DNA from 4 places in the Rahnella aceris genome. Region 4 is predicted to be linked to each of the others. Evidence: predicted binding sites of a transcription regulator. Region 4 holds the regulator's gene; each other region holds the start of a gene.
The links. Region 4 encodes PurR, which represses purine synthesis genes. Its sites were predicted from a motif close to CANGCAAACGTTTGCNTG; they were not measured.

Region 1: a site for PurR is predicted at 1,834-1,851, ahead of galS (HTH-type transcriptional regulator GalS). Genes of this name have one in related genera too.
Region 2: a site for PurR is predicted at 1,594-1,611, ahead of rbsD (D-ribose pyranase). Genes of this name have one in related genera too.
Region 3: a site for PurR is predicted at 1,527-1,544, ahead of GW591_RS15110 (NCS2 family permease). Genes of this name have one in related genera too.

The regions. Positions count from the first base shown of each region.
Region 1 covers NZ_JAADJV010000001.1:584,088-587,284, reverse strand. Annotated here, with positions in the region: gene mglB (galactose/glucose ABC transporter substrate-binding protein MglB) at 1-388, opposite strand, end outside; gene galS (HTH-type transcriptional regulator GalS) at 639-1,670, opposite strand; gene yeiB (DUF418 domain-containing protein YeiB) at 1,941-3,095, opposite strand.
Region 2 covers NZ_JAADJV010000004.1:439,079-442,275, forward strand. Annotated here, with positions in the region: gene kup (low affinity potassium transporter Kup) at 1-1,408, shown strand, start outside; gene rbsD (D-ribose pyranase) at 1,624-2,043, shown strand; gene rbsA (ribose ABC transporter ATP-binding protein RbsA) at 2,051-3,197, shown strand, end outside.
Region 3 covers NZ_JAADJV010000002.1:599,422-602,618, forward strand. Annotated here, with positions in the region: gene GW591_RS15110 (NCS2 family permease) at 44-1,411, opposite strand; gene GW591_RS15115 (glutathione S-transferase family protein) at 1,821-2,489, opposite strand; gene GW591_RS15120 (putative bifunctional diguanylate cyclase/phosphodiesterase) at 2,758-3,197, shown strand, end outside.
Region 4 covers NZ_JAADJV010000001.1:1,892,355-1,895,551, forward strand. Annotated here, with positions in the region: gene GW591_RS08545 (C40 family peptidase) at 1-844, shown strand, start outside; gene cydH (cytochrome bd-I oxidase subunit CydH) at 1,010-1,180, opposite strand; gene purR (HTH-type transcriptional repressor PurR) at 1,434-2,459, shown strand; gene punR (DNA-binding transcriptional activator PunR) at 2,496-3,197, opposite strand, start outside.

The sequences.
Region 1 (3,197 bases), 1.3 Mb from region 4:
AATAGGCTTTGTCGTAGCTGTCTAAATCTTTACGGGAAGGTTCTTTGTTATAGAAAACGACAGGAATGCCAGCACCGCGGGCTTTTTCAATGATGACCGGGGCAGCAGCCGGGTCAACCAGGTTAATGGCCAACGCTTTAACACCCTTCGCCAGCATAACGTCAACCTGGTCGTTCTGGGTAGACTGGCTGTTTTGCGAGTCATTCATCAGCAGTTGCACATCTGGAGTGGCTTTCGCATCTTTCTCAATGGCTTTACGAACTTCGGACATGAAGTTGTCGTCATATTTGTAGATGGTGACACCGATTTTAGTATCAGCAGCATGTGCGGCAAAACCAAACATCATGCTTGCAGCCAGAGTCGCCAGGGTGAAGACCTTCTTATTCATTTGTATCTCCGGTTATGTAGGGTGTTACAGAATTTGGCACCGGAAATCCCTGCGGGAGCAGTACAGCTCCACGTCACGATTGTGGGTGCCTGCCATCCTTGACTTATAACGTCCTGACTCGCTGTGAAACAAGTCCGGTAAACCGGACCCAAATTGAATCATATTGAAAACGAATGAATCATAATGCGCCCGATGTTAATAAACTGTGAAAGTTCTCACAGATTGAAAACGGTTACATCGCGTTATTTGATCAATAAGTGACGGGTGCCACATTTTGCCAGGGAGCTACCGAGTGGCGTCTGACCAGCGTAGGCATGAAGCAATGCGAAATGCCCGCAGCTAACTGTTCTGCCGCACCTTTTAAAGCCAGTTCAGTGGCAAGCGTCGCCATGGAAACGATCGGATAACGCACAGTGGTCATTTTCGGGCTGGTATAGCGGGCAATCGGAATGTCATCAAAACCGATCAGCGAAAAGTCATCGGGAATGTTAATTCCGTTTTCTTTCAACACGGCCATCGCCCCCGCAGCCATCGAATCGTTGTAGGCGAACACCGCGCTGAGGTGCAGATTACGCCCGAGCAGTTCCACCATCGCCGCTTCCCCGCCCTGCAGATCCGGCGAACTTTGCGCCCGCCATGCAGCAGGTGGCGCATCTCCGCTCTGATGTGCCTGCGTCATTGCCTGCGAATAGCCCTGGTAGCGCTGCAAATCGTCTTCGATACCATGACTTGAACCGATGTAACCAATGCGCTGGTGCCCCTGGGACAGCAACAGGCGGGTTGCCATTTCCGCGCCACTGACGTTGTTAAGCCAGACACAGCGGTGCTCGTAGCCCGGAATGACACGGTTAATCAGCACCATGCCCGACACCTGATCCATAAATCGCGAAAGCTCGTCATCCCCCAGCGCCTTGGAATGCACAATGAGTGCGTTACAGCGCTGACGAATCAGAACTTCAATGGCGTACCTTTCTTTTTCAGCAATATGATAGCTGTTGCCTATCAGGACGTATTTCTGATGCTGCTGCGCGACGGTATCAACGGCTTTCACCAGCGCGCCAAAGAACGGGTCTGAAACATCCATCACCACCACGCCGATGGTATCGCTGCTTTGCGTCGCCAGTGCCTGCGCATTGGCATTGGGCCGGTATCCCAGCGTGGCGACGGCCTGTAACACCTGCTCGCGCGCTTCTTTGCTGGCAATAGACGGATTGTTCAGAACACGTGACACGGTGGCGACAGAAACCCCCGCCAGCCGGGCGACATCACGAATTGTGACCATGCGTCGCTCCGTGATCAGTCAGGGAATGGTACGGAGGAATACGGAAATTTTTGACCCAGGAGGTAAAGAAACCAGACAAAGAGAAGCGAGGTGAAGTGCGCATGGCGTTTCCTTTTTTAGTGTAGTGGTCATCGGAGAGGCACGACCGCTATCCTAAACATTTTGCGAAAACGCCTGCGTGAATCTCGTCACAGGAAAGAAAACGTTTACATACAAATATGCAACCTTCATCCCAAATCCATCATTTAGGATGATATATCAACGTCAGGTTCAGGCAGCTTTTAGTTCTTCACCCGCTGCTTTCGCCGTCAGTTGACGCCAGAGCCACTCCACCGGCCCCTGGCGGAAATGACGCAGCCACAGCAATGTCACCAGCACATTGCACACCCAGACCAGCGGCACCAGTGCGACCAGCTGCAGGCGGTCAAAGTGCTGATAGAAGCCGAAAACATTGAAGAAGGTGATGCAGATGAGCGTCTGTAACAGGTAATTGGTCAGTGCCATGCGGCCAGTCTGCGAAATCCAGTGCGTTATGCGCCAGCGGGAAATCAGCGGCCAGAAGCCGTAGCACAGCGCCAGATAGCTCACCGCCTGCATCAGCGAGCCAATTTCACGCGGCACCTGCAACAGAAAACCGCTCCAGCGGTAGTCCCAGCCGGTACGGTATTGCAGATAAATCGCCGGGATCTGAATCAGCAATGAAAGCGGTAACAGTACGGCTGCGACCTTGCGGTAATGCGAGACGCGAAACGCACCTTTGAGCCATCCGCTGCGCATCAGGCCGGAGCCAATCAGCATGGCGCCCGCCAGTTCCCAGCCGTATTGCGCGCCAATCGCCAGCAAACTGGATGACAGTAAATCGAGCCGGTTGCGGATAGCTTCCCAACCCCCTTTCAGCCGCCAGTATTGTTCATACTGAATTTCCGCCGGTCCCGGAAGCCAGAAACTACCGGGCTTCGGCGAGGTAATAAATCCCAGCATCGCCAGCACGGCCACACCGATCAGATACAAAATGATGCCCGTTGAAATCAGCGACTGACTGCTGCGCCCTTCCCGCACCATCCTCCAGCACACCAGACCAATCAGCCCGTATGACAGCAAAATATCACCGTCCCACATCAGGGTGGCATGAAGAAAACCGCACAGTAATAAAATCGACAGCCGGGCCTGGATCCAGTGTTTGCCGCGCGGCAGCAATAAAAACAGACCGCCGCCAAACAGCATGGCGAACATCATCAGGAATTTGCCTTGCGCCAGCGCGTCGAGCACCGCCCAGGTCCAGGTATCAGAAGCTGAAGGCGTTCCGGCAAATGCCGGATTCAGGTAAGCGGCTTTCGGTAAACCGAAGGCGCTGATATTGAGCAGAAGAATGCCAAAAATGGCGAGACCACGGGCAAAGTCGAGCGTGGCAATACGTGAGCGCACCCTGACATTCCTTTTGAAGATTATTGAGATATTTAAGAATAAGGGAAGAAAATCAGGGTGGCTACCATCCAAGTAAATGAAGTTGCAGCATGGCAGCCAGCG
Region 2 (3,197 bases), on a different contig from region 4:
TTTCATTATTCAGAAACACGGCACCGGCATCGTGGGCAAACTGTTTGCGCCGGTGATGTTGTTGTGGTTCCTGACGCTGGCTGTTCTCGGCGTGAACAGCATCATGCAGAACCCTGAAGTACTTCGCGCCATGAACCCGATGTGGGCGGTTAACTTCTTTATCGAGCATAAGTCGTTTTCCTTCCTGGCACTTGGCGCGGTCGTTCTGTCGATTACCGGTGTGGAAGCGCTGTATGCGGATATGGGCCACTTCGGGAAATTCCCGATCCGTCTGGCCTGGTTCACCGTGGTGCTGCCTTCTCTGGTGCTGAACTACTTCGGTCAGGGCGCATTGCTGCTGAAAGACCCGGAGTCGATTAAAAACCCGTTCTTTCTGCTGGCGCCTGACTGGGCATTGATCCCGTTACTGGTTCTGGCAACACTCGCGACCATTATTGCCTCTCAGGCGGTGATTTCCGGCGTGTTTTCCCTGACGCGTCAGGCTGTGCGTTTAGGCTATCTACCGCCAATGCGCATCATCCACACTTCAGAAATGGAAGCAGGCCAGATTTACATCCCGGCCATTAACTGGTTGCTGTACTTTGCGGTGGTTATCGTTATCGCCAGCTTCGAGCATTCGAGCAATCTGGCAGCGGCATACGGTATCGCAGTGACCGGTACGATGGTGCTGACCAGTATTCTTTCCTGTACGGTGGCACTCAAAAACTGGCACTGGAAACCTTTCCTGGTCGGGCTTTTGCTGATCGGTCTGCTGTTTATGGATATCCCGCTGTTCGCGGCGAACGCTACTAAACTGTTCTCCGGCGGTTGGTTGCCGCTGACGCTGGGTTTGGGCATGTTTATCGTTATGACGACCTGGAAAAGCGAGCGCTTCCGCCTTATGCGCCGCATGAACGAGCATGGGAATTCCCTGGAAGCGATGATCGCCTCTCTGGAGAAATCCCCGCCGGTGCGTGTTCCGGGTACGGCTGTGTATATGTCGCGCGCCATCAACGTCATTCCGTTTGCGTTGCTGCACAATCTCAAACACAACAAAGTGTTGCATGAGCGTGTGGTACTGCTGACGTTACGCACCGAAGATGCGCCTTATGTACATAACGTCCGGCGCGTCACCATCGAACAGCTTTCGCCGACGTTCTGGCGTGTGGTCGCCAGCTACGGATTTAAAGAAACGCCGAACGTGGAGGAAGTGTTCCACCGTTGCGGTCTGGAAGGATTGCCGTGCCGGATGATGGAAACGTCATTCTTTATGTCGCACGAATCACTGATCCTGACCAAGCGCCCCTGGTATCTCTACTTCCGTGGCAAACTCTTTATGGCGCTCAGCCGCAACGCCTTACGCGCGCCAGATCAGTTTGAAATTCCGCCGAACCGCGTAATCGAACTCGGTACGCAGGTAGAAATCTGATCCTCATTTCTACTGCTCGCAGGGCACCTTCGGGTGCCCTGTTTTATTTTCGCGTTCTCCTTTCTGAAACGACTAACTCAAATTTCCCTGCGGTTTCTTAATTATTCAGCGAAACGTTTCGACGCTGATCACAATTCCATCATAACTCCGTTGCGATGGCCGGGGATCTTTATAAACTCATCGGTGAGCGAAACGTTTCGCTGTAGGAGTTCACAATGAAGAAGTCACCGCTGTTAAATGCCGAAATCTCACATGTTATTGCCCGGTTAGGTCACACCGATCAGCTGGTTATTGGCGATGCCGGACTTCCTGTGCCAGCAGCTTGCCAACGCATCGATCTGGCCCTGACCCAGGGAGTTCCCACCTTTTTACAAGTCTTAGAGGTAGTGACACATGAGATGCAGGTTGAGCGGGCTATCCTCGCCGAGGAAATCCTCACTAAAAATCCTCAACTCCATGAAGCGTTGCTCGCCCAATTGACACAACTCGAACAACACCAGGGAAACACCATTGCTTTGGATTACGTCAGTCATGAGTCATTCAAAGCACAAAGCGAAAAAAGTCGGGCTGTGATCCGCAGCGGGGAATGTTCGCCTTATGCGAACGTTATTCTGTGTGCTGGCGTAACCTTCTGAGGCCTTTATGCAACCTTTGCTGCAACTGACAGGCATTGATAAAGCCTTTCCCGGCGTAAAAGCACTTTCCGGCGCGGCGCTCAGCGTTTATCCGGGACGTGTAATGGCGCTGGTGGGAGAAAACGGCGCGGGCAAGTCCACCATGATGAAAGTGCTGACCGGCATCTATCAGAAAGATGCCGGCTCAGTGCATTTTCTTGGCAAGGAAGCGGTTTTCAGTGGCCCTAAAGCCTCTCAGGAAGCCGGGATTGGTATCATTCATCAGGAATTGAACCTGATCCCCCAACTGACGATTGCTGAAAATATCTTCCTGGGCCGTGAGTTTGTGAACGGTTTTGGCCGCATCAACTGGAAAAAGATGTATGCCGAGGCCGATAAACTGCTGGCGCGCCTGAATCTGCGTTACAAAAGTGACCGGCTGGTAGGCGATTTATCCATCGGCGACCAGCAGATGGTCGAAATTGCCAAAGTGCTGAGCTTTGAATCCAAAGTCATCATTATGGATGAACCGACGGATGCCCTGACCGATACCGAAACCGCTTCTTTATTTAACGTGATCCGGGAACTGAAAGCCGCCGGTTGCGGTGTGGTGTATATCTCCCATCGCATGAAAGAAATTTTCGAAATCTGCGACGACGTGACGGTGTTCCGTGACGGGCAGTTCATCGCAGAGCGGCCGGTCAGTTCGCTTGAAGAAGACACGCTGATTGAAATGATGGTGGGCCGTCGCCTCGAAGAGCAATACCCGCGCATTAATCATGAACGCGGTGCGCTGCGTTTGCAGGTACGCGATGTCAGCGGGCCGGGCGTGGATAACGTCAGCTTTGATCTGTACAGCGGCGAAATTCTGGGGATTTCCGGTCTGATGGGCGCAGGCCGTACCGAACTGATGAAAATTCTCTACGGAGCCTTACCGCGTAAAAGTGGTTATGTGGCGCTTGATGGTCGCGAAGTGGTGACACACTCACCGCAGGACGGGCTGGCAAACGGCATTGTTTATATCTCTGAAGACCGCAAGCGCGATGGCTTAGTTCTGGGCATGTCAGTGAAAGAAAACATGTCGCTGACGGCGCTGCGTTATTTCAGCCACGCTGGCGGACGTCTTAAACATGCGGAAGAACAGCAGGCTGTCGGCGATTTCATCCGCCTCTTCA
Region 3 (3,197 bases), on a different contig from region 4:
CCCCACCCCAACCCTCCCCTTCGCAGGGGAGGGAGCAAACAGATCAAATCGCCCATCCGCCCGCATAAAACACCACTAACGCTACGGCGATAATCACCGTGCCGATGTTCAGTTTTCGCCATTCGCCGGAGAAGATGCGTCCAATCACCAGTGCGCTGAAACCGAGCATAATACCGGTGACGATGTTACAGGTCAGAACGATAAATACTGCGCACAGTAACCCTGACATCGCATCCACGAAATCATTGAAATCCAGTTTGGTGACATTGCTGAGCATCAGCAAACCCACGTACATCAGCGCGGGTGCGGTGGCGTAAGCCGGTACCAGATAAGACAGCGGAGAGAGGAACAGCATCAGCAGGAACAGCACACCGACGACGGTAGCCGTCAGACCGGTTTTGCCGCCCGCCGCCGTACCGGCTGCCGATTCGATATAAACCGCTGCCGGAGATGCGCCAACCAGGGAGGCAAAAATACTGCTCACGGAGTCAGCCGTCAGGGCTTTACCGCCGCTGATGATCTGGCCGTTTTCATCCAGTAAGTTTGCCTGTCCGGCGACAGCGCGGATGGTGCCGGTGGCATCAAACACCGCTGTCATCACCAGTGCCAGCACGCTGGGCAATACCGCAGCTTTCAGTGCACCCAGAATATCGAGATCGAAAATCACCGATTTACCGTCAGCCCCCGCCAGAGAAGGCATGGCGAATAAACCCTGATATTTCACTGTTGGATCGAAGATCAGGCCGATAATGGAAATCGCGATAATCACCAGCAAGATGCCGCCCGGAACGCGCAGTTTCTCCAGGCCAAAAATCACCGCCAGACCAAGCAACGTCATCACGACCGGGAATGAGGTAAATGCGCCGAGTGCCACCGGTAAGCCGTCCAGCGGGTTTTTCACCACCAGACCGACGCCATTGGCGGCGATCAGTAACAGGAACAGGCCGATACCAATACCGGTACCGTGCGCAACGCCGGTTGGCAGATTGCGCAAAATCCACGAACGGATGCCGGTCACCGAGATAATAGTGAACAACACACCCATCAGAAATACCGCGCCGAGCGCCACCGGTACGCTGATGTGCTGGCCGAGAACCAGACTAAACGCGGTAAAAGCAGTCAGAGAAATGGCGCAACCAATCGCCAGCGGCAAATTCGCCCACAGCCCCATCAGCAGGGAGCCGAAACCGGCGACCAGACAGGTCGCGACAAACACTGCGGTTGGCGAGAAGCCCGCTTTGCCGAGCATCGAGGGCACGACAATCACCGAATAGACCATCGCCAGAAAGGTGGTTAAGCCAGCGATAACTTCCTGGCGGACGTTACTGCCACGCGCACTGATTTTGAAAAAAGCATCAAGCGGGCCTTTTGGCGCAACTGCGCGGCCAGCTTGAGGTTGTTGACTCGACATGGAAAATCCTCTGAATGTCTTTACTGATTAGCCGGCGTGGTCATTATGAAACCGTTTCTGCACGTTCACTTCCTTATTTGTCGCCTGAAATCGCCGAAAACGGCGTCAGAACGGCAAGGCAAACGTTTAACTCGCATCGCGTGTGGCAGGACAAAAAATTACGCAAACGATTATCCTGCCTTTAACCGCCGTACATCAACCGTGAATGACAACAATTTACCGTTGTCTGGTCAATAAAAACGCGGTTGTGGTGGAAATTTATCCGGTGGCAGAAAAAGAGACAAACAAGGAGGGGAAAGAAGGGAAATAAATAACAGGGTATTTATTGTGGTTTATCTTTTATAAGACGTTTATTACGTAAAACTCCGCCCGCAATGAACGCCTGAAAATATAAAAAATGGATAAGAAATTAACGCAAAATATTAAACGAACCGCCGTTTTCCAGCACTTTCTGATATGCCGGACGCGCTGTGACATTCGATAACCAGGCCTTCAGCAGAGGATATTTTCCCAGTCCGGCGCGGGCATTGATCGCCTCTATCGGGAAACTCATCTGAATATCTGCCGCGCTGAACTGTTGACCGGCGAAATAAGGATGTGTACTCAGATGCTGTTCCAGATAATCCATATGCGTATAAATCTGCTTATCCAGATAATTCTTCTGCACGCCCTGTCCTATGGCGCCGGCAATCGGACGGATGAGCCACGGCATCGGCGGTTTACCCAGACGGCTAAAAATCAGCTTCATCACCAGCAAAGGCATCAGAGAACCTTCAGCGTAGTGCATCCAGTAACGATACTGCTGATGCTCAGCAAACGCCGTGGGTTTCAGCGTGCCCGCCTCATCGTACACTTCCTGCAGGTATTCAATGATGGCGCCAGATTCCGCAAGGATCAGTCCGTTGTCTTCCAGCACCGGTGACTTGCCCAGAGGATGGACTTTTTTCAGCGATGGCGGCGCCAGCATGGTTCCTTTATCCCGCTGATAACATTTGATTTCGTAAGGGACGCCCAATTCTTCGAGCATCCATAAGATTCGCTGTGAACGGGAATTATCCAAATGATGCACAGTTAGCATAAAAGTCTTCTGTCCTTTTTCAATTAATTATTTGTTAACTATAGACAACACTTTCAAAGCGCGTATCAGATTCGCTTTATTAACCCTGACTTTCTTCAGGGTTAATTTATCAAAAATCTTTTTATTTGATTAAAATCACTTACGGATTAATCTTAATTATGCCAAAAAAATTATCGCAACTTCGTTCGCCTTTAATAAGGCTTAATGCCATTATCGCCGGATAACAAATTAACCCGTCGCTTTCGACTCTCTGTTGGTGGAGCCTCACATGTTTTCCAGTAATTACAACAATGTGCTTGTGATGTTTTCGTTCATTGTTGCAATGCTTGCCTCTTATACCGCGCTTGATATGGCAGGCCGGGTTGCCACCACAGAGGGAAAGGCTTCCCGACTTTGGTTAACAGGTGGCGCCATTGCAATGGGTATCGGCATCTGGTCGATGCATTTTATCGGCATGCTGGCCTTTAATGCTTCGATGCCAATGGGTTACGACCCTTTAATTACCCTGCTTTCTATGCTGATTGCCATCATTTCCTCAGCTTTTGCGCTGTGGCTGGTATGCCTTGAGGAGTTACCCACCGGGCGGTTACTTGCCGGTGCCTTGCTGATGGGCGGCGGTATTGCCGCGATGCATTACACGGGTATGGCGGCGATGCAGATGATGCCGCCCATTGTCTACGATTACCGTTGGGTCGCGTTATCTGTGGG
Region 4 (3,197 bases):
GGCACATGCATCGCCGCAGACACGTGTTTCTGCCGATCAGCGTAAAAGCCATGTTAATCAGGCTGCACCTGAAGAACGGCGAAAGCGAAAAACGGTGGCCGCGAAAACCAGTAAAAAAACTAAAATCGCGCCAGTGACAGAACAAAAAATTCAGGACAAGAATTCGAAGAAGAAAGTTAAAAGTACCGAACTGGCTAAACGAAAGACCACGACGGAGAAAAGTGTCAAAACGACCCGGGCCGAAAGTAAAAAAGAAAAGACACTGAAGACCACGCGGGCCGAAAGCAAAACAGTGAAACACGCCAAAACCCGTTCACTCGCGAAAAACAGCACGGAAAGGGTCAGTAAAAAAGAAGCGTATGGCCGGCACCGTAAAGGTAAAAAGCCCGAAGAAGACAGCAAACCGATTACGCTAAGTGCAACGCATAAAAAACGCTATCAGCATGCCCAGCAAACGGCGATGACCAAACTGATGCATCAGGTAGGAAAACCGTATCGCTGGGGCGGAACCTCGCCGAATACCGGTTTTGATTGCAGCGGCTTAGTCTATTACGCCTACAAAGATTTGATCCGTATTAAAATGCCACGCACAGCGAATGAAATGTATCACCTGCGCGATGCGGCTCCGGTTAAACGCGGCGAACTTGAAAGCGGTGATCTGGTGTTCTTCAGAATCAATAACCGCGGCGCAGCAGACCATGTTGGTGTTTACGTGGGGAACGGCAAGTTTATTCAGTCTCCAAGAACGGGCGAAGACATTAAAATCACCTCTCTCGGCGACGATTACTGGCAAGATCATTATGTGGGTGCACGCCGGGTAATGACGCCGAAAACGATCCGATAATAAACAATTCGTTAAGTCTGAAGTTTCGCTAATCAGCCATTGAATAGCATTTAACGAAGAGTTTCTGCAGGGAAGAGTATCGGCGGTAACGGCCACTGCGTAAAATTGAAAAGGGCGATTCCTGTAACAGGAATCGCCCTTTTTTATGGCGGATCACTTACTGAATCAGTTCATCACCGCAGTGAAACTGAAAGCGATAATCATAAGCAAAGCGCATACCGTGGTGATCAACGATAATTTCAGGTTGCTGTCCATCAAACCCCCCTTTCGGATCAAATTGTGGCATTTTTTAAGCCACACTAATTGTGTGCCAACGCATTTTCGCATAATTAACATTTAAAATCTTGTGCTGAATGACAATGTATCCCTGAGAATTTTACTTCCACTTTCCTGCATTATAAGAGAAAATTGTCGGTTAACACGCCTGTGTGCCGGTTGATTTCACCCGAGAGCATTTCACGCCTCATTCTGAAGAATCCACCCAACGATTTCACTGCCCTTTTAGAAGCCAGCAGTGAGATCCACGCAAGCAAACGATTAACATAATGCTAACGTGCTGAAACACGTGAGTTCAGGAGTCATTGTTTACATGGCAACGATTAAAGATGTCGCAAAGCGCGCTGGCGTTTCCACTACAACCGTGTCGCACGTCATCAATAAAACACGTTTCGTCGCCGAAGAAACCAAAGAAGCGGTTCTCCTTGCAATCAAAGAGTTACATTACTCGCCGAGTGCTGTAGCCCGCAGTCTGAAGGTCAATAACACCAAAACGATCGGTCTGCTTGCCACCTCCAGCGAAGCGCCCTATTTTGCCGAAGTGATTGAAGCCGTAGAAAACAGCTGCTTCTCCAAAGGCTATACGCTGATTTTGTGTAACTCGCATAATAATCTGGAAAAACAACAAGCCTACCTGCAAATGCTGGCGCAAAAACGCGTCGATGGCTTGCTGGTGATGTGCGCGGAATATCCTGATGAGTTGCTCAATATGCTCGAGGAGCACCGTTCGATCCCAATGGTGGTCATGGACTGGGGCGAAGCGCGTAAGAACTTCACCGACAGCATTATTGATAATGCTTTCGAAGGGGGTTACATGGCCGGGCGTTATCTGATTGAACGCGGTCATCGTGATATTGGGGTGATCCCGGGCCAACTGGCACGTAATACCGGCGGTGGCCGCTTCCAGGGTTTTGTGAAAGCACTGACTGAAGCCAATATTCCGCTGCGTGACGAATGGGTGGTTCAGGGCGATTTCGAGCCGGAATCGGGCTATCAGGCGATGCATAAAATTCTGATGCAGAAGCACCGCCCGACTGCCGTATTCTGTGGTGGCGATGTGATGGCAATGGGCGCAATCTGTGCCGCAGACGAACTGGGCCTGCGCGTTCCTCAGGATATTTCCGTGATCGGTTACGACAATGTGCGTAACGCCCGTTACTTCTCCCCCGCGCTGACAACCGTGCATCAGCCGAAAGAACGTCTGGGTGAAATGGCCTTTACCATGTTGCTGGACAGAATTGTCAGTAAGCGTGAAGAGTCTCAGACCATTGAGGTGCATCCGAAACTGGTCGAACGCCGTTCCGTAGCCGATGGTCCGTACCGCGATTACCGCCGTTAACAGATATCGAACGCCTGCAGATGCAGGCGTTTTTTTCTAATCACGCAGCCATTCCTGATTCATGGTTTCTGTATCGCCCATATATTCCAGCAACCAGGCCAGCGAGGGTGACGGATTGCTTTGATCCCACGTCAGGCAACACGGGCTGTCGGGAAACGTATTTTCCAGCGTCAGCACCTGCAACTTTTTCTGTTCTATCCACGGCGTGACGCGATGAACCGGCATCATACCCACGCATAAGCCTTCGGTCAGGCATTCCAGCGCACAGGTCCAGTCTGGCACGACCAGCCGCCGCTGGTTATCAAGCGTCCATGTATCCCGCTTAGGCAATGTCCGGGAGGTGTCTTCCAGACAGAGTGCAGGATAAGGCCGCAACTCATCATCATTCAGCGCGCCGGATAACTGAGCCAGCGGATGTTGCGGGCTGACGACGCAATGCCAGTCCATAAATCCCATGTCACGAAAACTGAAGCCCCCGCCAACCGGTATCGCGCGTGTAGCACCGATCGCCACGTCTGCCCGCCCGTCAACCAGCGCATCCCAGACACCATTAAACACTTCTGAGTGAATAATGAGTTCGGTGTCCGCAAAATGGCGGTAGAAATCGAGCACCAGACGCCGTGTCCGTGCGGGTTTTACAATCCGGTCAACCGCCACACGTAATTCGCCGCGCCAGCCGTTCGCCACCTGCTGACACTGCCGGCGCGTGGCTATCATTTTTTTTGTCAGAATCCGCGC